DNA from 4 places in the Mesorhizobium sp. B2-3-11 genome. Region 1 is predicted to be linked to each of the others. Evidence: predicted binding sites of a transcription regulator. Region 1 holds the regulator's gene; each other region holds the start of a gene.
What was found. The regulator LexA, encoded in region 1, represses DNA repair genes until DNA is damaged. The targets are predictions, from matches to a motif close to TGTTCNNNNTGTGTTCNG.
Positions count from the first base shown of each region.

Region 1 (7,566 bases):
CGAAATCGGCGTTGGCGCTGTCGAGCTCGACCGGTAAAGCGCCGGCCGTATGGCAGAGGTCCCAGACGATCAGCGCACCGACCTGATGGGCCTTGCATGTCAGTGCCGCCATGTCGCGCAGCTGGCCGGATTTGTAATTGACATGGTTGACCAGGATGACCGCGACACGCTCGTCGATCAGTTCCTCAATGGTCGGCGCGTCGACGCCCTCGAGCCGCAACACGGTGCCGGGCCGCGTCGAGGCCACGCCTTCGGCCATGTAGAGATCGGTCGGAAAGCTGTCGCCCTCGGCGACGATGACCGAGCGGTCCGGCCGCATGCCGAGTGCGGCATGCAGCACTTTGTAGATGTTGATCGACGTCGTATCGCAGACCACCGTCTGGCCGGCCGCCGCACCGATCAGGCGTCCCAGCTGGTCGCCAAGCGCGACCGGCATGTCGAACCAGCCGGCTGTGTTCCAGGCACGGATCAGGTCCTGCGCCCACTCCTGCGTCGCTGCCTTCTGCAATTCGTCAAAGACGGCCGGCGCCGCGGCCCCGAGCGAATTGCCGTCGAGGTAGATGACGCCTTCCGGCAAGATGAAGCGGTCGCGCATGGCGCGCAGCGGGTCCGCCGCGTCCATGGCTTCGACGGCTGCGAGATCGAGCGTTGCACGCATCATTTGTGACATTCCCTGATTATTCACGCCCTGGTTATTCACGGATAGCTTCGCGTGCTGGCGCCGGCCCGCGGCTGCGCTTGAGACTGGGCAAGGCCAGCATGGCCAGCACGAACAGGCCCGTGGCAAGCTTCAGGTCGGGCGGCGGCATGCCGGCGGCAAGGCAGAACGACACCAGCTGGTAGTAGATGATCGCGCCGGCGAAAGGCGCCAGCAGCTGCCGCCAGACCGTCTGCTTGCCGACGACGGCCTCGCCGATCATCAGCGCGGCAAGGCCGTTGATGAGGATGCCCAGCCCCATATTGACGTCGGCGAACCCTTGCGACTGCACCATCAGCGCACCGCTTGAGGCCGAAAAAGCGCTGGCCAGCCCGACACCGCCTATGGTCGCGGCCCACACATTGATGCCTTGCGCCTCGGCCATGTCGGGATTGGCGCCCACGGCGCGCACGGCGGTCCCCTTCTCGGTCCTGAAGAACATGTAGAGCAGCATGAAGGCGACAAGCGCGAGGAGACCCGCGACGACGATCTTGCTGGCGGGAAAACCCGGACGCGCGAACGGCACCCAGTCGAACACCGTCGGCGAGCCGAACACGGAGAGGTTGGATTTGCCCATGATGCGAAGGTTGATGCTGTAGAGCATCGTCATCATCAGGATGCCGGCAAGAAGCGTGTGGATGCGGAAGCGCAGATGGATGAACGCGGTACAGCAGCCCGCCGCGAAGCCGACAACGAGGGCGGCGGCGATGCCCATCAGCGGCGATGCGCCGGCGGCAAGGAGAACGCCGCAGACGCAGCCGCCCAGCGGAAAAGCGCCTTCGCTGGTGAGATCGGGAAAATTCAGCATGCGAAACGGGATCATGATCCCGAGCACGACCAAGGCCAGGATCAGGCTCTGCGCCAGGGTGACCGGCATGATTGCGACGAAGCTGGCGAGAATGTCCTGAACAAAACCCATGGTGATCAGCTCGCCAGCAACATGCGGTCGGTTTTGACGGAGAAATGGCCGATCAGATCGATAACCGTGACCCTCGCCTTCTCCTCGCCGCTAACTTCCAGAAGGACGCGGCCCGCGTCGAGCATGATCACGCGGCTGCCATAGTCGACGGCGTGCTGCATGTTGTGGGTCACCATCATAGTCGTCAGCTTCAGCGCGCTGACGGCGCGCACCGTCGCCTGCATGACAATCTCGGCCGTGCGCGGATCAAGTGCCGCGGTATGTTCGTCGAGCAGCAGCAAGTCAGGCGATCCGCCGACCGCCATGATCAGCGACAAGGATTGCCGCTGCCCGCCCGAGAGCAGGTCGACGCGTGTGTCGAGGCGGTTTTCAAGGCCGAGGCCCAGTATCGACAGGCGTTCCCTGTAGGACGCAAGGCGGGTGGCGTTCAGCCCCTGGCGTAAGGTGCGCTTGCTGCTGCGCAAATCAGCCAGCAGCATGTTTTCAGCAACCGTCATGCTGGCGGCGGTGCCGCGCATCGGATCCTGGAATACGCGAGCCAGTCTCGAGGCGCGCTTGTGCACCGGCATACCAGTCACATCGGCGCCATTGATCAGAATCTGGCCGGAATCGAGGATCAGAGCGCCGGAAATGGCATTAAGCATGCTGCTCTTGCCGGCCCCGTTGGAGCCGATGACGATGCCGAACTCGCCTGTGGCTAGCGACAGGCTGAGGCCGTCCAGCGCGACCTTCTCGTCGGCCTGGCCCTTGTAGAATACTTTACGCGCGGATCGGATCTCGAGCATCGTTCCTCCCTGACCTCGGGGTGACAGCGCCCGCGCCGTCACCCTCACAGCGCCGATGTCAGTCGACGATGCAGCCGCAATCGGCCATTGAAGCCGGTATCTCGATGCCGAACGCAGCCATCGCCTTGCGCGAGACCAACGCCATGTGGTCCTTGTAGGCCGGGCGTGACGGCGCGATCGTCTTGGGATCCTTGCCTTTGAGGACTTCGGCCGCGATGTTGCCGGCGTTGATCCCGACCTGCGTATAATTGACCGCGAAGCTCGCCGGCACGGTGCCGTTGCGGACCGCGCTGTCATCGGCGTTGACGACCGGGATACCGGCCTGGCGCGCGGCGGCCGAGACAGCTGCGATCGCCGGCTGGATCAGATTCGAGGTCGGTCCGTAGATCACATCGGCTTTCCCGGCGAGCGAGGCGATGCGTTGCTGAATGTCATTGACGTTGTCGATGCCGACTTCCACGACCTCGAAACCGGCGGCCGGTGCCGCCGCCTTGATCTTTTCGATCAGGGCAACGTCGTTGGCTTCACCGGGATTGTAAGGCACACCAAAACGCTTGGCGTTTGGTAACAGCTTCTTGGTGAAGGCCATCACCGCGGCAACATCCTGAAGATCGGTGGCGCCAGTCATGCCTTCATCACCCGAGTCCCACGACGGCACGAGCTTGGCCGCCACCGGATCGGTGACCGCGGCAAAGACGATCGGAATGCCGGAGCCCGCGAGCGCTTTCTTGGCGATTTGGGAGACCGGCGTGGTGATGGTGTAGATCAGCTTGGGCTGCTCGGCCTGCAGCTTTGCGATCATCTGCGGCACCAGCGATGCATCGAAATTGGTATGGCTCTCCGTATAGACGACGTCCTTGCCGTCGACGAAGCCGTTGTCTGTCAGCGCCTTCTTGAAGCCGGCTATGGCGGCGTTCAATTGCGGATGCTCGCCAAAATTGGCGATGCCGATGCGGATTTGATCGGCGGCGGCACTGCCGGCGCTCACCACCAATGCGCCGGCCAAGAACAAACCCGACAGCCAAGCGGATTTCGACTTCAACATCATTTCCTCCCAGATTTGATCGACGCCGCTTCCAGCGCGGCTACTGCGGCGATCATGGTCAGTCCGCCGGCCCGTGTCAAACATTATATATAATTCTTGCCATGCCCCAACATCATATATAATTTTCTTTGCCAGACCATGGGTGGACCGCGATGCAGGATCAAACGATCTCCACAAAGACGGAGGCAGCCTATCAGCTGTTGCGGCGCGATATCCTGACGACGCGCCTCATGCCCGGGGCCCCGCTCAAGCTGAGTGCGCTGCGCGGCACCTATGGTGTTGGCTGGACGCCGTTGCGCGAAGCCTTGTCGCGGCTAGAGGCCGAACGCCTTGTCACCGCCATCAGCAATCGTGGTTTTACCGTCGCTCCGGTATCGCGGGCCGAACTGGAGGACCTGGCACGCGCCAGGATGGTGGTCGAGATACCCCTGTTCCTCGAATCGATGGAAAAAGGCGGCAAGGAGTGGGAGGATGCCGTTGTCACCGCCCACTACCGGCTCTCCCGTTGCAAGACCGCGGTCGACGATCCTTCGGATGCGGCCGTCGATAAATGGGACGAGAACCACGAAGCTTTCCATGTGGCGCTGCTGAGCGCGGCGACTTCCAATTGGCTCATGCGATTCCGCTCGACCATCGCCGATCAGCTGCGACGGCATCATCGTTTTCTCGGCCTGGCGCCGACATTGCGGGCCGCGGCTGGCCTGAAGGACGGTTATGAAGAGGCAATGGAGGCATTGTGCGAAGCGATTGCGATCGAACACCATACAGCGATCATGGAAGCTGCACTCGATCGTGACGTCGAGCGGGCCAAGGCGCTGATGACGGCGCATATCGGCTATACCCTGCACGTCTATGTCCATAGCGAAGACAGCGGCGCGACCAAATACGCCGCCCGCGCCGGCAGCTTGCAAGCGGGTTCCGGGTGACTTCAATGCTTGCGCGACGCCTATTGGCATGCGCTGGCCGGAGTGGGCCAAACGCCTGGGTCCATCGCCGCCCCTAAGCTACCAATCGTTGGCGTTTTGATTTCGTTTCGTTCCGCGAATAATGGATCCATAAATTGTACAATCCACCCGCGAAGAGCCCCCCGAAAGACTGATGCCAAGGCCCATCAGTGGATAGGCCACAGGCCATTAACCAAAACGATTTCAATGCCTGCCGATCGTGGAAAGGATCGGCCTCAGTCCGCTGTCGCGGCAAAAAACTTCAGACGCGTTAACAAATTCATTAAACTTTAAACGGTTGCGGAACACAACTGGAACGGATAGTGTTTGTTCTGGGTTTGTTTTTTCGATTCTGGTCAGACCTTTCGTTCAATGCCTTGGGGGCCGCCATGCTGACACGCAAGCAACATGAACTGCTGATGTTCATCCACGAACGGCTCAAGGAAAGCGGGATACCGCCCTCCTTCGACGAAATGAAGGAAGCGCTCGATCTTGCCTCCAAATCGGGCATCCATCGCCTGATCACGGCGCTGGAGGAACGCGGCTTTATTCGCCGGCTACCCAATCGGGCGCGCGCGCTGGAAGTGCTGCGGCTGCCGGACTCGATCGCGCCGGGCCTCAATGCGGCAAAGAAGTTCTCGCCAAGCGTCATCCAGGGCAGCCTTGGCCAAGGCAGTCTCGGCCGCCAGATCAGGCCGGCGACGGCGCCTTCCCGCCTGGCCGCGGCCGGCAACGACGATGATGCGGTTTCAGCCGTGTCCATCCCGGTCATGGGTCGTATCGCCGCCGGTGTGCCGATCGATGCTATCCAGCATCAGACGCATTCGATTTCGGTGCCGCCGGACATGATCATGGGCGGCGAGCACTATGCGCTGGAAGTCAAGGGCGACTCGATGATCGAGGCCGGTATCTTCGACGGCGACACGGTCATCATCCGCAATGCCGATACAGCAAGTCCGGGCGAAATCATCGTGGCGCTGGTCGACGAGGAGGAAGCAACGCTGAAGCGGTTCCGTCGCAAGGGCGCCTCGATCGCGCTCGAAGCCGCCAATCCAGCCTACGAAACACGCATCTTCGGACCGGATCGGGTCAAGGTGCAGGGCAAGCTCGTCGGGCTGATCAGGCGCTACTGAACTGGCTTGCCATCGGGCTTGTCGGCCTTTTTATAGGGGGCCAGCCCCCTCGCCTCGCGTGAGAATTTTCGCTGCTCGTGCCAAGGCCGGTATGGTCCGTCGACGGCGAATTCGATCTCAGCCGGCGTCGTGGCCGATTGGGGATCGAAGAAAACGGCGGCACTCCCCTTGCGGGCGAGCTGGCGTTTGGTGACGACGAGAACCAGCGGATTATGACAGGTGTCATAGGCGGTCGCGTCATTGACGACGATCAGGTCGGCGAAGGCGCAGGCCTTCCAGGTGTTCTTGCGATCCTCGACATAGGCGATGATCGCGCCGGAAGGGTGCCTGGCAAGGCACAGGCCTTCGCGGCAATAGAACGGCGATCCCAGCGGCAGGTCGGTGGGAGTGGCAAGATCGAATTGCCCGTCCGTCTCCTCGAACATTTCCGGTAGGACGATTGTTTCGGAGATCAGAGCGCGTTTCCAATTGTCGGCTGCGAATTCGTTCGGACGTTCCCGGTTGACGGCCAGTTCGCCATTGCCGATCGACAGAGCCACCAGCCGCGCATCTTCCGAGATCAGCACATCGGGCGCGCGCGTGTGCGACACAGTCAACAGACCGGCAAGCGCGAATGGCACCGCCGTGAGCCGGAGCCACGTCGTCGCCATCGTCGCGATGACCAACGCGACGGTGACCAGCAGCACGGATTGCTGCGAAATCAGCCCGACTCCATCGACCGGAGAGCGCTCCGATATCCACGCCGATATGGCGATCATCGCTGTCAGGCCCTTGCCCATGAGGTAGAGAGCCGGCCAATCCAACCCGAACGGCATCAGCAACGCGCTAGCGACGGCCAGGAACATCACGATCGACACGATCGGCATGACGGCCAGATTGGCGAACAGGCTGAGCGGCGACACCCGCTGGAAATGCCAGATGGCAAACAGTGCCGTCGCGCTGCCGGCGATGATGGACGTCATGGCCAATCCACCTGTCGCCAAGAGGAATTTTCGCGTCAGAAACCCGGGTAGGGATCGCTTTGGCGGCGGAGGCCTCGTCTTTCCCGCATGGTGGTCGGCCCAGCCGGCATAGGCGCCAACCAAGGCTGCGGTTGCCGCGAACGACATCTGGAAACTCGGGCCGACGACCTCGTGCGGCGAAACCAGGATAACGGCGATCGCCGAGATCGCCAGATTGCGCATGGTCAGCGCCGCGCGATCGAACAAGACGGCGATCAGCATCACCGCCAGCATGATGAAGCTGCGTTCGGCCGCGACGACGACGCCCGAAATGACGAGATAGGCGGCGATCGAAAACAGTGCGGCGGCGGCGGCGTATTTCTTCACCGGCCGGCGCGCGGAAAACCCTGGAAACAGCGCGAAGGCGCCGCGCAGCAGACCCATGATGGTGCCGGCCACCAGCGCCATATGCAGACCTGAAATCGAGATGATGTGATAGATGCCGGTGCGCCGCATCGCTTCGTTGATTTCATCGGGAATGCCGGCCCGCACGCCGACGATCAGCGCCGCCGCGATCTCGCCTTCGGCGCCGCCAATGCTGCCCCTGATGTGGTCGGCGATGGCTTCGCGGGCATTTTCGATGCCTGAAAACACGCGTGCCGGCAGCGGCATCTCACCGGCTTCGGCGGAGACGACCGTTGGATTGCCGAGAAAGAAGCCGCTGCCGCCGATGCCGGCGAAATAGCTGTCGAAGGAGAAGTCGTAGCTGTCCGGCCGCACCGGGCCGGTCGGCGGCAGCAGTTTGGCATAGCCTGTGACAAGCGAGCCGGCGGTCATTTCGGGCGGTATCTTGCGTGCCGAAAGCCGGACCCTTTCAGGCGCGTAGCGCAGTTTCGGCCGGGCGGTCGAAATCACGTCCATGGTCAGCCGGATGCGGCCGCTCTCCATCTCCTCGAGCGAGATCACGCGACCGGTCAGTTGCGTCGAGATTTCCGAGCCCAGCATCCGGGTTCCGGCTCGCCATGTTTCGACCTTCGCCGCAAGCAGGCCAAGCACACACAACAGCAGTGCCATGAAACACAGATGGGTTTTCGGCCAGGAG
Region 1 covers NZ_VFVS01000001.1:455,413-462,978, forward strand. The annotation lists gene kynU (kynureninase) at 1-658, opposite strand, end outside; gene FJ960_RS02440 (ABC transporter permease) at 693-1,616, opposite strand; gene FJ960_RS02445 (ABC transporter ATP-binding protein) at 1,622-2,401, opposite strand; gene FJ960_RS02450 (ABC transporter substrate-binding protein) at 2,460-3,446, opposite strand; gene FJ960_RS02455 (GntR family transcriptional regulator) at 3,599-4,372, shown strand; gene lexA (transcriptional repressor LexA) at 4,780-5,523, shown strand; gene FJ960_RS02465 (ComEC/Rec2 family competence protein) at 5,517-7,566, opposite strand, start outside.

Region 2 (7,566 bases), on a different contig from region 1:
CTGGTCGACGAGCCAGTTCCAGGCCGATATCGCGGCCTCGAGCTGGGCCGGATGCTTGGCTTGATGCGCCAGCGGATAGTCGTAGAGCAGCGCCCGGCAGCCGACGGCCTTGGCGAGATGGCCGACCAGCTTGCGGTGGGTGTAGATCGAGCCGCCGATGAAGCCGCCGCCATGCGCATGAAGCAGCACCCGCTGCTCGTCGGCGCCTTTCGGCACGATCCACATCGCCGGCACGCCGCCGGCATCGATCTCGATATAGTCGACGCCGCGCGGCTCGCCGGTCAGCGCCGTCCAGTGGATATCGTTGTGGTCGATGATCGCCTGCGGGCTGGTCAGCTTGCCCGCATTGGCCGCCATAACAGCGTAATGGTTCCTGTTTGCCTCGCTCTCGATGCTCGCCATGATATTCTCCTCGGGTTGCGGATCGCGGAAGACGCGACCTTCGGAAGGCAGAGACGTACGGGCAGACAAAAAGGATACGTGACGGTGGGTGCTTTTTTGCGGACGCACTCAGCCTCCAAACATTGCGGCATACCGCCGGGCGAATTCGACGAACGGCGTCGGCCGCACGCCGAACATCTCATGCGTCGCCAGATGCACACGCGATTTCGGCCGGCGAAGCCGCTCCGCCAATTGCTCGTCCAGTGCGTCGGCGAAGTCGGCGGGGACACCGGCGGCCAGCAGATTGCGCCGGCGCTCCCGCGGGCTGATATCGACGTAGCGGACCGGCTTGCCGATCGCCTGCGATATCCGCGCCGCGATGTCGCTCATCGTCAGCGCCTCGGGTCCGGTCATGTCGAGGCTCTCTCCTTCGTGGCCACCGTCGCACAGCAGCCGGACGGCGACCTTGGCGATATCCTCGACATCGACCGGCGACAGTTCGGTGTCGCCAAGCGCCAGATAGAAGGTGCCTTCGGTGGCGATGGTCGGCGCGTCGCGCAAATAGACCTGCATGAACTGGCTGGGGCGAAGGTGGGTCCACGCCATCCCGGCCGCTTCGAGATAGCGCTCGATTTCCTCATGCATGCGCGTGAAACGGAACTTCGTCGCGTCGTAGCCGATGTTGGATTCGGCGCCGGAAAACTTCACCACATGCGCGACGCCGGCCTGCCCGCAGGCGTCGATGAAACGACACTGCGTCTCGACCATGTCGTCGGCCGCGGTCGAAATCATCAGCACGCGATCGATGCCATTAAGTGCGGCACCAAGCGTGTCCGCCCGGCGCATATCGCCCTCGATCAGGTCGATGCCGGCAAGTCCGCCGAGCCCCGCCGCCGATGCCCGGTCCAGATCGCGAACCAGCGCCCTCACTTGATGCTTCTGCCGCGCGAATTCGCGCACGATTGCCTTGCCGTTCAGGCCGGTGGCGCCTGTCACCAGGATCATGGTCTGTCTCTCCATTCAGATTGATGGGGCCGCCCTTGCGACGACCGCACCTTGAAGACGAAGAGAAGCGGGCAAAGGATTCCGGCCAAACGTCCTTTTTGTCGGCGCGAGGCCTGTGCGCCGATCAGCCTGCCGGCGCGTAGCGGCTGACCACCATGCCGCAGGCATAGGCCTTCGAGCCGAGCAGCCGCAGGTTCCGGAACCCACCTTGGTCGAAGATGCGACGGCCGGCGCCCAGCACGGCAGGATTGACGAACAGCTGGAACTCGTCGACCAGCCCGGCCGCGATCAGCGCCGCCGCAAAGCCGGCGCCGCCGAAGACGGCCATGTCGCCGCCGTCGCCCGCCTTCAGCGCGTTGACCTCTCGCGGCAGGTCGCCGCTCACCACTGTCGTGCGCTCCCAACGCGAGGCTTCGAGCCTGTCGCTCGGCACCACCTTGCGCGCGTCGACGATGCGCTGGGCGAAGGCATGGAACGGATCGGCCGGATATTTCCTCGCCGCACGGCCCCAATGGGTGAGGTAACCTTCCTCGGCCATCTTGCGGCTGAGCAGGATGGTGTCGATGCCGGCAAACACGGCGTTGAAGTCACGCTTCAACTCCTCGTCCCAGCCGATGACGTCGCCCCATCCCCAGAGTTGCCAGGGATGGTCGGCATCGCCGCCGACGAAACCGTCGACCGACATTTGCATCTGAAGAATCAGCTTTTTCATCGGGTTCTCCTCGTTTCCGGATTCCAGGCAGGAAGGATCACGCCGCGCTTTGCGAACGGGCAAAGGCTTGTGCCCAACTCTCGAAAGTGGTCGGCGTGGCGTTGCGGATTGACGGTGCTTCAAGCGCCCATCGTTCGCCCTTGTTGAAACTCGCCGCAGTTTCGCCGAGCGCATCGGCAAAGCTCGGTGACAGGCCGTTGGCGATCATCCCGGCGCGCGCCTCGGTGAATGGAGCCGCCTTGTAAGTGACCTGCCTCCCCATCGCGCTGCCCAGGATCGCGGTGGCCTGCTCGAACGTATAATAGCCGCCGCCATGCAATTCGATGATCCGCTCGCTTGGAAAACGCGTGGCGTCCAGCAGGGCGGCGGCGCGCTGGCCGACATCGCTGGCGGCAATCAAAGGGATCGGCAGATCGCCCCGAAACGGCGTCATGAAGATGCCGGAAGCGGCCTGCTGGACAAAGCCCATGCCCTTGGCGAAGTTCTCCATGAAGAACGAAGCGCGCAAAAACACCAGTTCGTCGAGGCCGAGCGCCGCCAGCCGTTCCTCCATCAAGACGGCGCCGAGCGAAGTTCCCATCCTGAGATGGGCGTTGAGGCCGCTGAGCAGCACGACGCGGCGCACGCCTGACTTCGCGATCGCCGCCGCCAGCCGCGCGCCGACTTCATCTTCGAAGCGATGAAGATCCGGCGCCGTGACGTCGAACGGAATCATTACATAGGCGCTGTCGGCACCGGAAAAGGCGGAGGCGAGCGCGTCGCTATCGTCAAGCGCGACACCCAGGCCGCGCGCCACGCCGCGCACAATATGTCCCCGCCCGGTCAGGACCTGGGCGACCGCCTTGCCAACCTCGTTGGTGGCCCCGATGACCACGACGGTTCTTGGCGTGCTGATTTTCCCGACGGCCTGGCTCATGACGTCCTCCTGCTGGCCAAGTTGCGATCTAACGATTTACTTTTGAAAGCATTTGACTGACGGAAAGAACGATGTCAATAGTAAAGTGATTTAAAAATGGAACCATAGAGATGTCGACGCGTGAAAGATCCGGCTGCCCGATCAACCTGTCTCTGGAACTGCTCGGCGACCGCTGGACGCTGCTCATCATCCGCGACCTGGTCTTCGCCGGCAAAAAGCATTTTCGCGAGTTCCTGCAATCCGATGAAGGCATCTCCTCGCGCACGTTGGCCGAGCGGCTGCAGACGCTGCAGGATGAAGGCATCCTCACCCGCAGCGACGATCCCAGCCACGGGCTGAAGGCGATCTACCGGCTGACCGAGGCCGGCATCGACCTCTTGCCGGTGCTGGCCACGCTTGGCGCGTGGGGCAGCAGGCACCGCAAGGCCGACGACAAGCTCGCCCGTATCGCAGAAGAACTGGCGGCCGGGGGCGAGCCGGCGCTGGAACGGATGAAGGCAGCGCTGCGGGCGGAGCATATTGTCTAGGAAGTGGCGCTGCCTCCCTTCTCCCCTGTGGAAAAAGGAGGAGCTTTACGCGCCTCGGTTACCCTCAAAGGGCACCATGCACCAAAGACCCAATTGACAACGATCTCTGTTTGTTCACTATAGGTTCCTATCTATCAGCAATCGCGGATGAGCGGAACAGGATGGAAACAACGGCCACCATCCTGCATGCCGATCTCGACGCCTTCTATGCCTCGGTCGAGCAGTTGCTCGACCCGACATTGCGTGGCAAGCCGATCGCGGTCGGTGGTGGTGTTGTGCTCGCCGCCTCTTACGAAGCGCGCGCTTTTGGCGTGCGCGGCGGCATGCCGGGGCGCAAGGCGCGCGAGCTTTGCCCGCAATTGATCTTCGTCGGCGGCAATTTCAGCCACTACCAGCGGCTGGGCGACGCGGCGATCAAGGTGCTCGACGATTTCACGCCGGTGGTCGAGCGCATCTCCATCGACGAGGCCTTCGCCGATGTCGCCGGCTGCACACACCTGTTCGGCTCTCCCAGGGAGATCGCGACCGTGATCCGCCGCCGGGTGCGCGCCGAACTCGGCCTGCCGATCTCGATCGGCGTGGCGCGCACCAAGCATTTGGCCAAGATCGCCTCGCAGGTTGCCAAGCCCGACGGGCTGGTGGTGGTCGATCCCGGCACCGAACTTGCCTTCCTGCACGATTTGCCGGTCGCGCTGATGTGGGGCGTCGGGCCGGCAACCAGGGCGCGGCTGGCCGAGATTGGCGTCGAGACCATCGGCGAGCTGGCCCGGACGCACAGCGGCGCACTGACGCGGCTGCTCGGCCCCGCCGCCGGCGAAAAGCTCGCGGCCCTGTCCTGGAACCGCGATCCCCGCAAGCTGGAGACGAAGCGCCGGGCGCACTCGGCCGGCGCGCAGTCGGCGCTCGGGCAAAAACCGGCCGTGGCGCGGGTGATCGTGCCGACACTGCTGCATCTGGCCGACCGCGTCGCCAGCCGGCTGCGCGCCAGGAACCGCCCCGGCCGCACGGTGACGGTGCGCGTGCGCTTCGCCGATCTCAGCGCTGTCACCCGCTCGATCACGCTGGAGCAGCCGATCTCGGCGACCGCCATGCTGTCCGAGATCGCCGGCGACCTGGTGCGCGGCGTGCTCGCCGATCATCCACGGGAGACCATCTCGCTGCTGGCGATCTCGGTGTCACACCTGGAGGAAAGCACCGAACTGCAGCTCGACCTGCCGCTCGGCCTCGCCGACGAGAAGCGCCGCCCGGGCAGCCAAAAAGGCCTGGCGCGCTTCGGCGCCGACCGCGCCATCGACAAGATCCGCGAGCGCTTCGGCAAACAGGCGGTCGGCTACGGCACGGTGGCACTGGAAGCGGCTCGCTTGGTGCCCGACGAATTCAGGGAGTTGGCTGAAAAGGAACTGTGAGCGAAGGAGCCTCAGCCCCTCGCCGCTACCTTCCGGGTCCGGAACCAGCTGGCGCGGCGGCGGTCACGGCCGACAGCAATTCGCGCTTCACCAGCACCGGCTTTGATATGTCTTCTTCACGGCAACTCCCCAAGCCCAAGCAGCGTAACATCCGGCAGGGACGGCCTGTCAAGAAGACGCGAAATTGGGTAGTGGGTCAGCGAGGTGACACAGGATTTGCCGGCCGGACGCCCAGTAAGGCGAGTGCTGCCTAGTCTAGCCTACCCTTTCAAGTCCCGCCGATAACCGGTCAGGGTCAATGATGCCACGCTTGAAAAGGCACATGATCTTGATCGCGACCTGTTCGCGCTCGTCCTCTCTGACAATTCGATGCTTGGCGCAGTAGTCGTTGAAAACGTTCGCAAGAGCTTCCAGATCGGCGGAATCCGCCACTCCGTATGGCAACATGCCTGCCTCCCTCATAGGGCGAAAGCACGATAGCCGCCCCCACCCGTCCGCTTGGCTCTACTCGGGCGGACGACATGGAAAAGATACACCCAGAAAAAAGTCAGAAACGAGTCAATTCCATGGGACTGAAGTCTGAGGCTCCGCGAGCGTCTGAATTTTCAAACTGACCCACTACCCGAAATTGGGTGGCGGCTCAGTTTGCGGATCGCGGACATCCTTGCAATGATCGAAGCAATGCATGTCACCCGGAAGTGTCCTCGGTTCCGGGATAACGACAAGCATAAAATCAGAATCTTGTGGCAGGTCGGGCGAATCCTATTCGCCGCGACATGCTGTAAGGAGCGGAGACGCCTTACGGTTTGGGGTCCTACAAAAAGAGAGTTGCCGTGTGACTATCCTTGATAAGGCAAAGCAATGGGCGAGGGCCGTCAAGCGCGATGTGGTAGCCCTGTGGCTGGCCGCCCGCGATCCTCGCGTTCCCTGGTACGCCAAAGTTGCCGCCGGCGCGGTCGCCGCCTACGCGCTCAGTCCTATCGATCTGATACCCGATTTCATTCCCGTACTCGGATATTTGGACGACCTGATCATCGTACCACTTGGGATCCTGCTTGCGGTGAAGTTGATCCCCGCCGATCTGATGGCGGAGTTTCGCGCGGAGGCCATTCGCCGATCCAGGCCGACCAGCCGCGGCGGTCTCGCATTCATTGTCGGAATTTGGATTCTGATGGCCGCCGCGCTCATCTGGTTATTCTGGCCGGATCGCTCGGCCTAGATTTCATCGCTCGACCGCCCGGACCACAAATGATGTTGGTGGCCTGTCGAAAGACCCACGTCAAAGCCGCGCGGTGCCGAAAATCCGGTCCCAGAATATCGACGTCACGCCGAAATTGGCGTTATCGTCGATATGGTGGTGCACCGCGTGGCGGCGCTTGAGCGTATAGAGATAGCTCGCATGGGCCGGATGCCAGTGATGGATCATGTGGTGGACGCTGATATACCAGAGGTAGCCCAGCATCAACCCGCAGCTCACCGCGCTGGCGGTCGCGAAATCCGAGACCATCCAGACAGGCAGGAACGCCACCAGCGCATGGACGCCAAGGCTGAGCCAGGTGGGCGTGCCCACCGGGCTGCGCTCCTCGACATGGTGGCGGTCGTGCAGGTCCCGGATCCAGGGGACGTGATGCAGCACGAACCGGTGCAGGACGTATTCGATCAGCGTCCAAAGGCCAAGGCAGATCAGCGCCGTGCCGATCCAATCCGGCGCGCTTTCCTCTCCGGCCTCGATCAGCCCGGCCACGCCCAATATGGCGATCACCAGGGGATAGACCACGAAGTCGCTGTAGTAGCCGATCAGACCCAGCTGCATTCAGACGCCTCACCTGACTTTCGACGCCGCCCCAAAAACGATGTTATCAGATTGCCGGACTCGCGCATGAGGTGCAATGCAGATGCGCCTGACATAGCGTCGCAATTTCCCGGTGCAAGGTCGGCAATGATCAACGCAGGATCGTCCGGCTTCGCACCAGTGCCGCAAACGGACGTGCAAACATGGCAAAACGCAGCGCGGGCCTGCTGATCCATCGCCGCGGTGGTGGTGACATCCAGGTGCTGCTGGTCCATCCCGGCGGCCCGTTCTGGGCGAAGAAGGACGATGGCGCCTGGTCGATCCCGAAGGGCCTTGTCGACGAGGGTGAGGACGAACTGGCGGCGGCACGACGCGAGGCCGAGGAAGAGCTCGGTATAAAGGTCGAAGGCCTCTTCGCGCGCCTTGGCGACTACCGGCAACCGGGTGGCAAGATCGTCATGGCCTGGTCCGTCGAGGCCGACATCGATGTGGCCACTATGAAGAGCAACACCTTCACCATGGAATGGCCGCCCCGATCCGGAAGGATGAAGGAATTCCCGGAGGTCGACAGAGCCGGTTGGTTCACGTTGGCCGAAGCCGAGGTGAAGATCCTGAAGGGCCAGCGCCCGATGCTGACGGATCTGGCAGGGCAGTTAGGGGCGGCCTGATGCGGTCGCGATAAGCTGTCAACCACCCCTAGGAGCGGGAGATTGGCTGTCGTCCTCAAACTTCGTCGCCCGTCCCCGTGCGCCATCGGCATGCGCGATACGTACCGGCGGAAGTGGCACCGGGCACCGCATCTGCGATGACCGCGCCAGCTACCCTGC
Region 2 covers NZ_VFVS01000006.1:103,922-111,487, forward strand. The annotation lists gene FJ960_RS10720 (alpha/beta hydrolase) at 1-402, opposite strand, end outside; gene FJ960_RS10725 (SDR family oxidoreductase) at 511-1,386, opposite strand; gene FJ960_RS10730 (dihydrofolate reductase family protein) at 1,511-2,098, opposite strand; gene FJ960_RS10735 (NmrA family NAD(P)-binding protein) at 2,136-3,014, opposite strand; gene FJ960_RS10740 (helix-turn-helix domain-containing protein) at 3,125-3,541, shown strand; gene dinB (DNA polymerase IV) at 3,703-4,947, shown strand; gene FJ960_RS10750 (hypothetical protein) at 5,203-5,394, opposite strand; gene FJ960_RS10755 (YkvA family protein) at 5,783-6,166, shown strand; gene FJ960_RS10760 (sterol desaturase family protein) at 6,227-6,760, opposite strand; gene FJ960_RS10765 (NUDIX domain-containing protein) at 6,943-7,407, shown strand.
Region 2: dinB (DNA polymerase IV) is a predicted target of LexA. The motif match lies at 3,653-3,670, and genes of this name have one in related genera.

Region 3 (7,566 bases), on a different contig from region 1:
ACCGAGCGCCAGCACATCCACTTTCAGGATCTTCACCGAGTCCAGATCGTCCTTGTCCCATTCGACCATCTTGCGCTCGTCCATCGCCGTCTTGACGATGGGCACGATCTCGTCGAGCCGGTCCCTGGTGATGACGAAGCCGCCGACATGCTGGGAGAGGTGACGGGGGAAGCCCATGATCTCGTTGGCGCGTTCCATCACATGCCGCGATATGGGGTCGCTGCGGTCGAGGCCGCCGGCCCTCGCCTCCTTCTCGCCGAGTTCCGAGGTCGACCAGCCCCAGATCGAGCCGGAAAGCGATGCCCGGACATCCTCCGACAGGCCCATCGCCTTCGACACTTCGCGCAGCGCCGAACGGCCGCGATAGCTGATGACGGCGGCGGCAAGGGCGGTACGCTTGGAGCTGTATTTCTCGTAGATGTACTGGATGACGGTTTCGCGCTTTTCGTGCTCGAAATCGACGTCGATATCAGGCGGTTCGTTCCTTTCCTCGGAAATGAAGCGCTCGAAAAGCGAATTGATCTTTTCCGGCCCCACTTCGGTGATGCCGATGCAGAAACAGACGACCGAGTTGGCGGCCGACCCACGCCCCTGGCAGAGAATATCCTTGCTGCGCGCGAATTTGACAATGTCGTAGACGGTCAGGAAGTAACGGGCATAGTTGAGGCGCTCGATCAGAGCGAGCTCTTCCTCGATGCGCTTGGTCACGGATTCAGGCACACCTGCCGGGTAGCGGTTGACTGCTCCCTCCCTTGCCAACCTTTCCAGCTCCGCCTGCGGACCGAGGCCCGATTCCGTCGGCTCGTCCGGATAATTGTACTGGAGGTCGCAGAGCGAGAAGGTCAGCTCTTCCCCGAAACGCAGCGTCTCCGCCAGCGCTTGCGGGTGCCTGCGGAACAGGCGCGCCATTTCCAGCGGCGGCTTCAAATGGCGTTCGGCATTGGCGGTCAGTTCCAGCCCCACCTCGGCGACCGGAACATTGAGGCGGATCGCGGTCAGCACGTCCTGCAGCGGGCGGCGTTCGGCCGTGTGATAGAGCACATCGTTGGTCGCCATCAGCGGTATGCCGGCGCTCTCGGCAAACGCCGCCGCCTGCTCGATCCGGAAGCGATCATGGCCGGCATAACAGGGTGAGACGCCGAGCCGCAGGGCCCTGCCGAAGCGGTCCTGGAGTTGGCGGAGCAAAGCCAGGCTGTCCTGCGCGCCGGCCGCCAGATCGGGCAGGACCGCCAGCGACATCCGGTCGCCCCATTCGAGCAGGTCGTCGCGCCGGAGCAGGGTGGCGCCCTTTTCGGTCTCGTCACGCAGATTGGCCTGGGTGAGCATGCGGCACAGATGCCCCCAGCCCTTGCGGTCCCTTGGATAGGCGAGAATGTCCGGCGTGCCGTCACCAAAAACCAGCCGGCAGCCGGGGTGATAGGCAAGCTTTTCGACCTTGGCCTGCTGCCAGGCGCGCACCACGCCGGCCACGCTGTTGCGGTCGGCGAGCCCGATCGCGGAGAAGCCCATGAGCTTGGCCGCGACCACCAGTTCCTCGGGTTTGGAGGCGCCGCGCAGGAAGGAGAAGTTCGACTGGATGCCGAACTCGGCATAGGGAATGACGGTCAACGCGTTCATGCGAAGACCCCGTGCATGAACCAGCGCGGCGGGATCTGCGAGACGCCGCCGTACAGGCCTTGCCGGTAGAGCCAGTAGCGGCGGCCATCGGCATCCTCGATGCGGAAATAGTCGCGTGTCGATGCCGCCGGATCGCCTGGCGCCTCGCGCCACCATTCGGCGGCGATGCGCTCCGGACCTTCGGCACGGGTAACGCGGTAAAGTGCACGGCGCCAACGAAAATGCAGCGGCGGTCCCTCCGGCATTTCGGTGGCCGGCACATCGATGGGCTCGGGCGCGCGGAACAGCCGGATCGGCCGTTCCGGCGGGAAGATGGTCATCGGCACCTGCATCCTGTCCGGCTTCTTCGGCGGCGTGGTCCGGCGCGGCGCCTCGCTGAAGGGGACGATGGCGACGGCGCGTTCGGGCAGATGGCTTTCCACGGGAACCGGCTGCAGAACCGCGCCCTCGCCGAGGCGGGCGCGGATACGGTCGGCGAACAGGGCGATGTCGGCGCCATCATCCACCGCCTCGCCGGTCAGATCGGTCTGCTGCGTGTCGAAAGCGGCGACGGCCAGCACCGAGAGGCGCACCAGGTCGAAGCCAAAGCCGGCATCGATATGCTGCTCGAGTGCTGCCAGCCTTTCATGGAACAATTTCCGGATCAACGAGGGTTCGCGCATCGGCCGCGAGGTGCCGAGCGCGATGCGGCTGACGGCGCCGTCGACGCGAAAGAGCAGCAGCGCCAGCGTCCGGGCACCTTCGCCGCGGCGTTCGAGGTCGGTCTTCAAGGTCGTCGCCAGCATGCCCACCAGCCGTTCTATCTCCTCCGTCAGCGTGACGGGCTCGGCGAGATGGCGTTCGACGGAAAGCGGCGCGACGGGAAGGCGCGGTGAGATCGCTTCGTCGAGACGGCCAAGCGCCTGGTCGAGGCGCCGGAGCAGCAAAGCGCCGAAGCGGCGGGCGAGCGGCGCGCGCGGCGCGGCCATGACGGCGCCCGCCGTGCGCAGCCCCACACTTTCCAGGCTGGTCCGGGTTTCCGGCGCTATGCGGAGGGCGGCCAGCGGCAAGGGGGCAAGCAAGGCTTCCTCCTCGCCCGATACAACGATGCGGCCGCCGCAAAAGCGTGCCGCCGCCCAGGCCGCCCCGGGCGTACCGGCAAGCCCGGCGCGGACGTCGAACCCCTGGTGGAAGAAGCGCGACAGGATCTCGTCCAGCATGGCGCGTTCACCACCGAACAGATGGGTGCAGCCGGTGACGTCGAGGAACAGGCCGTCGATGCTGTCCAGCGCGACCAGCGGCGTGTAGCGGTCGCACCAGTCGGCAAGGCCCGCGAGCAGGCGCCGGTCGGCCTCCGGATCGGCTTCGACGATGTCGATCGACGGATGCATGGCGCGCGCATCGGCAATCCCCATGTCACGCTTCAGGTGCAGCGCCTCAGCTCGCTCGTCGAGGGCCGAGATGCGCTGCGCGTTGCCCTGGCGGTGGCTGATCACGAGCGGTGGGTGAGATGGCCGCGGATGATCCGGCGGCCGGGAACGCCAGGATTTCCCCAGACGCTGCCGCAGGATCCTTTCGGTCGCCAGATAGGGAAACCACAGGGACAGGATTCTCTGCCCATTCGCTGCCTCCACCGTGTCTTTCCTCGCCCCTTCTTTCCTCGAATCTGCGTTCATCGGGGTTCCACTCCAGTGTGAATTGTCCAGGCAGGGCCGTGCGGCTCTTGCCGATGCTGATGGTGAAGGCGGGGTAGCCGATCGAGCCGGCGAGCGGCCCGGCGACCGTGGCGCGCGGCACGGCCGGCGCCGACGCGGCGATCAGACGGACAGGCGCCGCCGTCGGTTCCGGCTCGGCCGCCTGCCGCAGCAGGAACACCGGCCGGCCGGTAGCTTGCGCCCGCGCATGCAGGCGGCGTGTCGCGGTCAGGTCGAGCCGCTGCGGATTGCCGCGGATTTCCAGGATAACGGCGGCAAGCGCGGTCATGCGGGCCGCCTCCTCGGCGATCCACAGCGCATCGACAAGCCTGGGCGCCTCGGAAAACAGCAATTGCCCGGGTTCAATGCCGAAGCAGCCATGCAGCCCCCTGGCGTAGGGAAAGCCGGCCTCGTGGAAAATTTCCGATGTCCCGATCCATAGGATGGGCAGCCCCTGCGCCCGGTTGAGGATCAGGCTGACGAGCGACAGAGCGAAGCCGGCGACGGCTCCCGCATCGCGGGTCTCCAGGCCATGGATTTCGGTCAGGGCGGCTTTCGGCAGGCCGCCGCTGAGCGCGGCATCGAGCCGCTCGATGCCGATGGGCAGGAAAGCATCCGGCAAGGCCGCGGCAAGGCCGCGCCGGACGATCGTCAGATCGCTGCCGGCGCCGGCATCAAGGGTTGCCGCCGCCGGCGCCTGCAGACGCTCGGGCAGCGTTCCCTCTATTTTCGCGATCTGGCGGCGCAGGGAAAAAACAGTCTCCCGCGCCACGGCGGTCATCGCCATGACGGTCAGCTTCCACTCACAATTGTTCCTGTTATGTTCTCTAGGATTCCAGAGGCGATCCGAAGAGTCAAGCAGAGTCATGAGGAATTTATTCCTCCCCTGGGCGACACCGGCCTATAGGCGTCATTTGCCTCGATCAGTGCGAAAGCCTATATGCCGGGTCAAAGGACAAAGCATGGCCCGCATTTACAAGACCCGCACCTGGCATGGCGAACTCGCGCCCTCGATGGAGGAACTGGAGTTCCTGGCGCTGGAGGCCTACGCCCATCTGCCGGAGGAATTTCGTAAGCTGACCGGCGAGATCATCATCCAGATCGCCGAATTCCCGACCGACGAGATCATGGACGATTTGTCGCTGGAGACGCCGTTCGACCTGCTCGGCCTGTTCGAGGGGCGCGGCATCGCCGAACGCTGGAACCCGCAAACCGGCGAAGGCCCGAACCGCATCACCCTCTATCGCCGCGCCATGCTCGACTACTGGGCCGAGAACGAGGAATCGCTGGGCGACATCGTCACCCACGTGCTGATCCACGAGATCGGCCACCATTTCGGCCTGTCGGACGATGATATGGAGAAGATCGAAGAGGCTGCTGAGTAGACCACTTTCGTCACCCTAGGGGTCTGCGCCGCCTCGCTTGGCTCCTTGCTTTACCCTAGGATGACGAAAAGAGAGGAGCCTCCGCGCTTTCCACCTACCAGTCGCTGAGCTTGGTATCCGGCCCGTATTCCTGGCCGTCGACATCCTTCACCACGGCTTGGCCGCAGCGCATGGTCTTGGCTTTCTTGTCATAGGCGTAGGTCGGCGAGCCGAACAGATGCCAGCCCTTGTTCAGCGCCGCCGTCACCTTATGGCAGAAGCTGGCGTCGTCCGGGGCGGTGAGAAAGCGGTAGAGTTTCATCGTCCAATTCCTGTCATGAATCCCAAGTCGACGAATATCATGCGCCGATGGCGGCGGCCTTCGCCAGCAGTTTTTCGGCCTGCGCCAGGTGCAGCCGCTCGACCATCCTGCCATTCAGCGCGATGACGTCCTTGCCGCTGTTTTGCGCCAGCGCGAAGGCATCCTTCACCGCGCGCGCCTCGGCCAGCGCCTGCGCCGACGGGGCGAAGGCACGGTTGGCGGCCTCGATCTGCGATGGATGGATCAGCGTCTTGCCGTCAAAGCCCATGGCGGCGGCCTGAGCGCACTCGCGCGCAAACGCATCCGGATCGCGAAAGTCGTTGAACACCCCGTCGAGCATGTCGAGGCCGCCGGCGCGCGCCGCCAGCAGCATCTGCATCAGCCATGGCAGGAGATAGGCGCGGTCCGGCGTTGCCAGCACGCCGGTATCCTTGATCAGGTCATTCGTCCCGGCAATGAAACAATCCAGCCGCGAGGCGGGGTCACGGCCGAGTTCGGCGATGGCGCCGATGTTGAGCATGGCCTTGGGCGTCTCGATCATCGCCCATAGTTTCACGGTCTCGGGAGCAAAATTGTCGTCCAGCACATCGCCGACCTCGAGCACGTCGCGCGGTGTGTCGACCTTTGGCAGCAGGATGCCGTCCGGTTCCGCCTTGGCGACGGCCGCAAGATCGTCAGTACCCCATTCGCTGGACAGCGCATTGACGCGCACCACCATCTCGCAGCGCCGGCCATTGTGGTCGGCATCAGGGCGATTGGCGAAAATGCCAGCCAGTTTTTCGCGCGCGGCGACCTTGTCGGCGGGGGCAACGGCGTCCTCCAGATCGATGATGACGGCGTCGCAGGCAAGCTGGGCGATCTTGGCCAGCGCCTTCTCGTTGGAGGCCGGGACATAGAGCACGGAGCGGCGCGGGCGGTAGGGTTCCATGTCCGATCTATGCCGCGTGTGGTTGGTCGAGGCAAGCGTCCGCCCGGTACCTGACACGCGCCAACCGCGAAAGCTTGCGCTGCCCCTTCCGTCCTCTGCGGCAGTTGCGGAAGGGGACCCTTCCTCTCCCGCGTCGATCGGAGGAGAGGTGTCGAGCGCAGCTCGACGGAGTGGGGGGCGACCCTTTGGGCGCAAGGCGATGCGAGGCTTGCGCCTAGTGCCCTATGTCCGTTTGCGGCGGTTACCAGGTGGTTCCCCGCTCCGTCTCGGCTTCGCCGAGCCACCTCTGCCCCCTCCGGAGGGAGAGGGAAAGGAGCCTGGCTGGGGCGGCGCCAACGTCCGGAACCGATGGCGGGCAGCGCACCAGCCCTGCACGAAAACTGCACTCGCCTGCGGAAAACCTCCTCCGATCCGCCGCATCGCTTCCCTGCCAGCTTGCGAGACAGGCGGCATGCACAAGCGAGCAAAACCCCATCTGCCCTATCGGCTGCGCAGCGAAGGCTGGTGGCTGGTCGACCCGCCACGCGCCAAGCCCGCCGCAATTGTCATCCCCTTTGTCCGCCCGCATCGCGCTCGGAAAATCCATGGCCGCGATCCGCCAATCTTCCGACGTTATCCCTAGCGCTTATGCCTGCTGTTTCATCAACTTCGCCGTGCTGATCGCCAACTACAATGTCGACCATTCCGTTGAAATGACCGGCCAGGGCATTCCCCTCGACGCCTGGTATCTGCGCTCGCTCGGTCCGGGCGCGTTTCCGGCACTCGATCGCTTCTTCGATCATCGGAACAAGACCCCGGACGCGGGCGCTGTCCGCGAACTTGAAGGATTGCGGGCCAGCGACAGCGTCCAGCGGAACTGGCGTGGCTGGAGCTTTCGTGACTGGCGCCTGCTTCGATATCTCGACAGCAAGGGGTCGCTCGTGCTTCCTCAGCCTTCGCTACCTTCCTTGCCCGGACCGCTGACCGATGCCGCATCACATTCTTGTCGCCGACGATGACCCGCATATCCGCGAAGTGATCTGTTTCGCGCTGGAAAAGGCCGGCATGAAGACGGCTGCCGTGTCCGATGGCGCCGCCGCCCTGCAGGCGATCGAACGGCACACGCCCGACCTTGTCGTGCTCGACATCGGCATGCCGGAGATGGACGGGCTGGAGGTCTGCCGGCGGCTGCGCCAGCGATCAGACGTGCCGGTGCTGTTCCTGTCCGCGCGCGACGAAGAGATCGACCGCATCCTCGGGCTCGAAATGGGCGGCGACGATTATGTGACAAAGCCGTTCAGCCCGCGCGAACTGGTCGCCCGCGTCAACGTCATCCTGCGGCGCGCCCGCCCGGCAGGGCCCGAACCGGTTGACGACAGGCAGTTTACCCATGGCAAGCTCACGCTAGTGCCGGCCAGCCATAGCGCCGGCTTCGACGGTCGGCCGCTTGCCCTGACCGGAATAGAATTCTCGATCCTGAAAGGGTTTCTGGCGCGGCCCACCCACGTGCTCGATCGCGACGCGGTGATGGCCAGTGCCTATGCCGGCAAGATCCATGTCGCCGACCGCACCGTCGACAGCCATATCCGCAACATCCGCGCCAAGCTGGCGGCGGTCGGATGCCTGGATGCCATCGAGACGGTACACGGCGTCGGCTTCCGGCTCGGCCGATGCGGCTGACGA
Region 3 covers NZ_VFVS01000024.1:65,791-73,356, forward strand. The annotation lists gene FJ960_RS26190 (error-prone DNA polymerase) at 1-1,617, opposite strand, end outside; gene FJ960_RS26195 (DUF6504 family protein) at 1,614-3,092, opposite strand; gene FJ960_RS30030 (hypothetical protein) at 3,034-4,077, opposite strand; gene FJ960_RS26205 (metallopeptidase family protein) at 4,253-4,675, shown strand; gene FJ960_RS26210 (DUF1737 domain-containing protein) at 4,770-4,976, opposite strand; gene FJ960_RS26215 (CoA ester lyase) at 5,014-5,904, opposite strand; gene FJ960_RS26220 (DUF4153 domain-containing protein) at 6,489-6,902, shown strand; gene FJ960_RS26225 (response regulator transcription factor) at 6,871-7,563, shown strand; gene FJ960_RS26230 (ATP-binding protein) at 7,554-7,566, shown strand, end outside.
Region 3: FJ960_RS26205 (metallopeptidase family protein) is a predicted target of LexA. The motif match lies at 4,101-4,118, and genes of this name have one in related genera.

Region 4 (7,566 bases), on a different contig from region 1:
GACAGGCGGCGCTGGAAGCGCTCCGCACAGCGCTCGCGCAAACCGAGATTGCCGGCTCCACCGTCAACACCGCTTTTCTTGCCGCTCTTGCGGCCGATCCGGATTTTGCAGCAGGCGACGTCGATACCGGCCTGATCGGCCGACACCAGGAAGCGCTGACGGCGGTCGCGCCGCCGACCGGCGAAATCATCTCGGCTGCCATCCTGGCGGCCTCGGGTGCCGGAGCATTGCCGTCGTCGGACGACCCGTGGTCGTCGCTTGCCGGCTATGCGCATTTCCACGGCGTGGTGCGGCGCATGCGGCTGAAGTTCGGCGACGAGCAAATTCAGGCAAAGGTTTCAATGCGGCCGGACGGACGCTTTCAGGTGGCGCTCGATGCGCCTTACGATAGCACCAATTCGCATGATCTTCGCGCCGTTCCCCGCCTCGCCCGCTGGCCCGCCCACATCACGGTGTTCGAAGGCGCTGCGGGATATGCTTTCACCGTGCCGGATCCCCTGGCCAGGAGCGATGAAGCAGCTGCCGCCTCCGGCAGCCTGCGCGCGCCGATGCCGGGTCTCGTCAAGCTTGTGCGCGTGGTGAAAGGCGACGCTGTGATCAAGGGGCAAATTCTGCTGATCCTCGAGGCGATGAAGATGGAGCACACCATCGCCGCCCCGCATGATGGCGTGATCGCCGAGATCGCCGGGGAAGGGGCGCAGGTCACTGACGGGACGGTGCTGGTGCGGTTCGTCGAGGAACAGAGCGCGTCGAACTCAGCCACCAGTTGATAGCAGGAGCGCATCGCGGGCCGCAAACAGAAATGGCCGGGGCGAACCCGGCCATTTCCTGGGCTGTCAAAGCGATTACTGCGCGATCGGCGCGTACTTGCCGTCGTGCCACTGGTTGATGTCGTAGCTGGCATTCTTGAGGTCGCCCTTCTCGTCGAAGGTGACGTCGCCGACAACGGTGCTGATCGGCGTGCCGTTCTTCAACGCTTCGGCAACCTTGGCCGGATCGTCGCCGCCGGCACGCTTGATGCCTTCGGCGAAAGCCTGGACCACGGCGTAGGAGAACAGCGTGAAGCCTTCCGGCACGAAGCCGCCCGCCTTGATCTTCTCGACGGCCGCCTTGGCTTCCGGCTTTGCCTGCGGATCCGACGGGAACACGAACATGGTGCCCTCGCCGGCCGGGCCGGCAACCTGCCAGAACTCCGGCGAGGCGATCGAATCCGGCATGATCAGCTGGAACTTTAGGTTTTGCTCCGCCGACTGACGCAGGATCAGCCCGGCCTCAGGATGGTAGCCGCCGAAATAAACGACATCGGCCTTGAGATCCTTCAGCTTGGTGACAAGCGCCGAATAGTCCTTCTCGCCGGGGTTGATGGCGTCATAGTAGACTTCCTTGAGGCCACCAGTATTCATGGTTGCCCTGACAGCGTCAGCCACGCCCTGACCGTAGGCGCTCTTGTCGTGCAGGATGACGACTTTCTTTCCGGCATACTTCTTGGCGATCCAAGGGCCGATGAAAGCCCCCTGCGCGTCGTCACGCGTATAGAGACGCATGATCGTCGGCCAGCCGGCCTTTGCCGCGGCGTCGGTCAGCACCGGGTTCGAGGACGCCGGGCTCATCATCAGCGCACCGGCTTCTGCGTAGACCGCCGAGGCCGGGATGCTCGAACCCGAGCAGGCATGACCGTCGATGAACTTGACGCCGTTGGCAACGATGCGGTTGGCGACCGACACGGCCTGCTTTGGATCGCACTGGTCGTCCTCGATGTCGAGCTTGATCATCGAGCCGTTGACGCCGCCCGCGGCGTTGATGGCATCGGCGGCGGCTTGTGCGCCCTGCTTGAACTGATCGCCGATGGTCGCGAGTTGTCCGGTCATCGGGCCGACCACCGAGACGGTGATGTCGTCGGCGAATGCGACCGGCGCGCTCATCATCAGGCCGAAAATGGCCGCGCTCAAAATACTCATTTTTTTCATGACAATAGAACTCCTCCACTCACGCGCGGCCGCTCCGGCCGCGCTTCTTCCAGAGAGGCGGGACAATTTCATCCTTCATCGGACCTGTCTAGGCGCATTGGCGCCACTCGATTGGGCCTGCCTGGCCTCATTCAAGCAAAAAAGCCACGCCAGCCTTGTTCCGGCTGGTCGTGGCTTTTTTGCCTGTCAGGCCGTTTCCCCGGCGCCCCCGCGCTGTGAACCCAACCCACCTACCCTGTCTTCCTGTTGGCCATGATCTTGCCGAGGCCCCGATTCCACTTTCGGGATCATGGTTCGTCGGGCGGCTTGGACCTGTCGGCCTGCCGCATCCTTTTTGTTGTTGGCCTGTGGCCTGGCTGTCTGCGCAGCCTATCCCTGTTGGCCCGACCGTCTTTTCAGCGGTCTTGGCCGGAGCGTTCCCGTCTGGCGGAACTCAGTGCATGGTCATCCATTCGCGGGCTTCGCGCAGCGCCTTGGCGATCTCGACCTTCGACATGGCCGCCGAGAGTTCCGAGCGCAGCTCGGCGGCGCGGACCGAACCCTTGATGGCGGCGATGTTGAACCATTTGTGGGCGGCAACGACGTCGGTCTCGCAATCGCGGCCGGTCGCATACATCATGCCCAGTTCGAAAAGAATGTCGGCCTGGGCAGTTGCCCCCATGGCGCCGAAGCCTGCTTCAAGCATTTCAAAACCTGCCATTTTAGTCCCCTGTCTGGCTCCCGAGAGCTGCCTCCGTTTGTCTTGTCCGGGCCGCTCTTTCGATGCTTTCGAGAATGCCGCGCAGGCTTGAATCCGTCGTTAAATGGCGTGCTTAATTTGAGGAAAACAAAGCTAAAACAAGAGGTAAACACAGAAATTCGTTAAGGATACGGGGCCAGCAATTCGGCTGGTTTTCGCCAAATTTGACGAAAATTTTCACGGCCGCAATCAACACTCCGCTAACCACGGGAAACAAACGCGACGAGCCGATCGTTTTCATTTCCGCGCCGACAGAGCGAATTTAGGCGCTTTCAAAATGCCAAAGTCTTCCGTAGCGGCACCGCTTTTGTTTTGACGGAAGCTGGATTAGCTTACGTTTGCGTAAGCGGCAGACCGGCGAGGCGGAGCATCCGGCCGGCTATCCAGAGGGAGGAAGACATGTTTCGAAAAGTGAGCCTGGCCCTGGCGGCCACTTTGATCCTGAGCGGCGCGGCGTGGGCCGATCCGATAGAGGGCAACTGGAAAACGCAGGCAGGCGACACGGCGGCCATTTCAGGCGGCGGTTCATTTTCCATCACGCTCAAGTCCGGCAAATATGCCGGCAAGACCATCGGCTCGCTCAAGGCGGCCGGCGACAACAAATATACCGGCAACATCACCGACCCGGCAAACGACAAGACCTATTCGGGCAAGGCGACATTATCGGGCGCCTCGCTCAAGATGAGCGGCTGCGTGCTCGGCGGACTGATCTGCAAGAGCCAGACTTGGCACAAGCTCTGATCGACCATTTCCCAGTGATCTCAAAACGGGGCCCGGCGGGCCCCGTTTTCGTTTTACCGATGCGCTGACTGTCGCACCCGATCGCCGTCCGGGGCCGGCGGCGACCCAGCCAACGTCGCGTCAATCAATTTGAACCGCAGATGAACGCCGGCATCAGAGCCGGTTCAGCGGCGTCAGGGCATTCTCATGCGTGTTGAAGGAGACACAGACCCAATGCTTGCTCGCCGCTTCACCATCGTCTGCCTGCTGATGAGCCTGTTTGGAATGTTCTTCGCCATTCTCGTCGCCGAAGCGGGCCGTTCCCCCCGCTCCTGGGACGAAGCCTCCAGGCTCTGCCATCTCGCCTGCCCGACCAACCTTCGCCACTGAAACCAAATAGCCCGGACCTCGAAAAGAAAAGCGCAGACATCATGAACCGCATCGCCGCCAACACTCTCAAGACCCTCCGGCTCCTGCCGCGGGCGGCGCTTATCCTGATGGTTCTGGCCGCCCCGGTCCTGGCGGTACCGATGATGCGCGCCGATGCCGGCTCGACGATCGAGGCGCCGGCGCTCAGAAAGTCTGGCGTCGGGTTCGTTCTGCTGGTCAGCCTGCAGCGGGGTTGAAGAAAAAAGGGGCGCTTTGGGCGCCTTCGGCGGCGACACCCCTCCCAACCGGTCGCCCAAGTCTCTATATTGGGTTATGGAAAAGCGAATCTATCCCCAAGCCATCGAATCTGTCGTCATGCCCGAGCCTTTTGGCCGGCAGAGCTTCGACAACGCCGAAAAGGCCGTTGCCGCGCTGCAGGTGCTCTACGACCGCAACACCAAGTTCCTGCGCGATTCCTTCGCGGCCCTTGCCGCCGGCGGCGACAGCAGCAAGCGCTACCGGGCCTTCTACCCCGAGATTGGCGTCACCACGAGTTCGTTCACCCAGGTCGACTCTCGCCAGGCCTATGGCCACATGCCGACGCCCGGTCATTTCGCCACCACGGTTACCCAGCCGGACCTGTTCGAGACCTACCTCATCGAGCAGCTTCGGCTGATCATGCGCAATCACGGCGTGTCGGTGACCGTCTCGGAATCGACCACGCCGATCCCGCTGCATTTCGCTTTCCTGGAAGGCACCTATGTCGACGGCGCTGATGCCGAACGTATCAAGCGGCCGATCCGCGACCTGTTCGACGTGCCGGATCTCGACGGCACCGACGATCAGATCGCCAACGGTACGTTCGAGGTCGCCTTCGGCGAGCCCCGGCCGCTGGCGCCGTTCACGGCGCAGCGCATCGACTATTCACTGCACCGCATGACGCACTACACTGCAACCAGCCCGCAGCATTTCCAGAATTTCGTGCTGTTCACCAACTATCAGTTCTATATCGACGAGTTCGTCGCCCGCGCCCGCGACCTGATGGAAAACGGTGGTGAAGGCTACACGGAATTTGTCGAACCTGGCAACGTTATCACCCGGTCCGGGCAGAGCGCTCCCAGTGAAGGCGTAGCGCCACAGCGCCTGCCGCAGATGCCGGCTTACCATCTGAAGAAGCCGAACCATGGTGGCATCACCATGGTCAATATCGGCGTGGGTCCTTCCAACGCCAAGACCATTACCGACCATATTGCCGTGCTTCGGCCACATGCCTGGGTGATGCTTGGTCACTGCGCCGGGCTGCGCAACACCCAGGCGCTGGGCGATTATGTGCTCGCGCATGCCTATGTGCGCGAAGACCACGTGCTGGACGACGATCTGCCGGTGTGGGTGCCGATCCCGCCGTTGGCCGAGATCCAGGTTGCGCTACAGGAAGCAGTAGCCGAGGTCACCGGCCTGTCGGGTTATGATCTGAAGCGCATCATGCGCACGGGCACCGTCGCCACCATCGACAACCGAAACTGGGAACTGCGCGACCAGCGCGGACCGGTGCAGCGCCTGTCGCAGTCGCGCGCTATCGCCCTCGATATGGAATCGGCGACGATCGCCGCCAATGGCTTCCGCTTCCGCGTCCCCTACGGCACGCTGCTGTGCGTTTCCGACAAGCCGCTGCATGGCGAGTTGAAATTGCCTGGCATGGCGACAGAGTTCTACAAACGCCAGGTGGCGCAACACCTGACCATCGGCATCAGGGCGATGGAAAAGCTGGCCGAGATGCCGATGGAGCGGCTGCATTCGCGCAAGCTCCGGAGCTTTTCGGAGACAGCATTCCAGTAGGCGGTCGCTTGAAGGCTCGGCGAGGCAATTCGTCGTCTTGCTCGGCCGCAATTTGGCCGATAAGCAAATCGAACTGATCGACAGGCGGCATTCAGCGGACACGACCTCGCAGACAAGACCTCAATGACAACAGGCGCGCGCTTGAACATGATGGCTGGGCTGGCATTCCTGGCGATGACGGCATTGTCGGCCGCTTTGTTGGCAGGGTTTTTCGGCGCGTTGCACCCCGCTTTCGATTCCTTCTCGCATTTTCGCATTCACCTCAGCGTGCTGATGGCGCTTTTGGCGCTGCCGCTGCTTGCAAGTTCCTACCGGCTGCAAGCGGCCGCGGCACTGCTCTTCGCGGTCGCCTGCCTGGTCACGACAGCAAGCGCATTGCCAAGGCTGTGGCCGCAGCCGGCGGTTGCCAAGCCCGCCGACCAGATCGTCTACAGCCTGCTGCAGATGAACCTTCGCTTCAACAATCCAACGCCGAAGAAAGTGCTCTCACTGATCGGCCGCACCAATCCGGACGTGATCACGCTCGACGAGGTGTCGGCGATGTGGACGACCGAGCTTGGCTACATCGCCAGCGCCTATCCCTACCGGATCCTCTGCCCTTACCCGAACCGCATGTTCGGCGTTGCGCTGCTGTCGCGCCGGCCGTTTGTCGCCGACACCGCGCCGCGTTGCGAGCCGCGCGGCGCGATGGCGACCGCCACCATCGACTTTGGCGGGAGCGATGTCGATGTCGCCGCGATCCATTTGACCTGGCCCTGGCCGAAGGAGCAATACTGGCAGATTGGCGAACTGGCGCAGCCACTGGCCGAGCTCGGCGAGACAGCGATCCTGGCCGGGGATTGCAACGCCGTGCCTTGGAGTGCCGCGGTGCGGCGGGTCGCGGCTCTCGGCGGGCTGACACTCATGCCTTCAGCCGGCCCGACCTGGATTCACCGGACACTGCCCGATTTCCTGCGCCGCTATGCAGGCCTGCCGATCGACCAGGTGTTCAGCAAGGGCGGGCTGACCATCCTGTCTTCGACGCGGCTGGAGGATACCGGCTCCGACCATCTGCCGGTGCTGGTCGAGTTCTCCGTCCGCACGGGCGACAAGCAACCGCATGACGAGCACGAGAGCGCGCTCGCGGCACACGATCTCCAAGGTAAGCCGCGCGGCTGATGCTTCGCCGTCCCAAGACGGGGCACCATCGCGAATGGGCAAGCGCGGTTCAGTGTTGTTAGAATCACCGAACCGCTCTAACTCTTTATTTCGACATTTCGACGCACTTCCCAAGGAAAGCGCTGCGCGCTTTGCCCGGGAAAACCGCCACGCACTTTGCTCTAGACGCCAACGACGCCTTCAAGGTCTGGTCAGCGCGTCGACCAGGTGCTCGACATGGCCGCCATCACGATGCTCGCGCGCATCGAACGCATTCTGCCTGGCTTCGTATTCGGCATAGATGGCGTTGATCCGCCGCCTCGCTTCGACGTGCGTGCCCGCACAGAACCAGTTGTCGGGACGCTTCAGCCCGACAAGCGCGGTTTCGGTGGCCCGCATCATCCGCGCCGCAATGCGGCCGTGCGTATGCTCATGTTTGCGCACGCCGGCCATGAACCGGTCCCAGCGCTTGCGCAGGCCTGGATCTGTTGGCGAGAGCCGCCGTGGGAAAGTGTAGGTCACGTCGAGCGTCCCGTTGGCCTGGCGCAGGCGACAGGTCCCATCCTGACGGGCGACATCGAGATCCCAGTGCGTGGTGTAGCCGGTTTCGGCGATGGCGCGCGCCATATAGCCGTGCTTGGGCCCCAATCGGTCCATCGCCTCGACAAGGGCGGCGCCGGTCCTGCCGGCAACGTCATAGCTGCGGATATGCACGGTGAGCTTTGTGTCGGCCGAAGCAGCCGATGCGCAGACCAGCATGCCGGCTGCGGCGATCATAGTCAGATTCCTCGGGCGCAT
Region 4 covers NZ_VFVS01000019.1:92,423-99,988, reverse strand. The annotation lists gene FJ960_RS23500 (acetyl/propionyl/methylcrotonyl-CoA carboxylase subunit alpha) at 1-770, shown strand, start outside; gene FJ960_RS23495 (branched-chain amino acid ABC transporter substrate-binding protein) at 846-1,967, opposite strand; gene FJ960_RS23490 (sel1 repeat family protein) at 2,401-2,667, opposite strand; gene FJ960_RS23485 (DUF2147 domain-containing protein) at 3,106-3,447, shown strand; gene FJ960_RS29575 (hypothetical protein) at 3,661-3,816, shown strand; gene FJ960_RS23480 (hypothetical protein) at 3,858-4,052, shown strand; gene FJ960_RS23475 (AMP nucleosidase) at 4,171-5,631, shown strand; gene FJ960_RS23470 (endonuclease/exonuclease/phosphatase family protein) at 5,779-6,789, shown strand; gene FJ960_RS23465 (DUF922 domain-containing protein) at 6,970-7,566, opposite strand.
Region 4: FJ960_RS23490 (sel1 repeat family protein) is a predicted target of LexA. The motif match lies at 2,790-2,807, and genes of this name have one in related genera.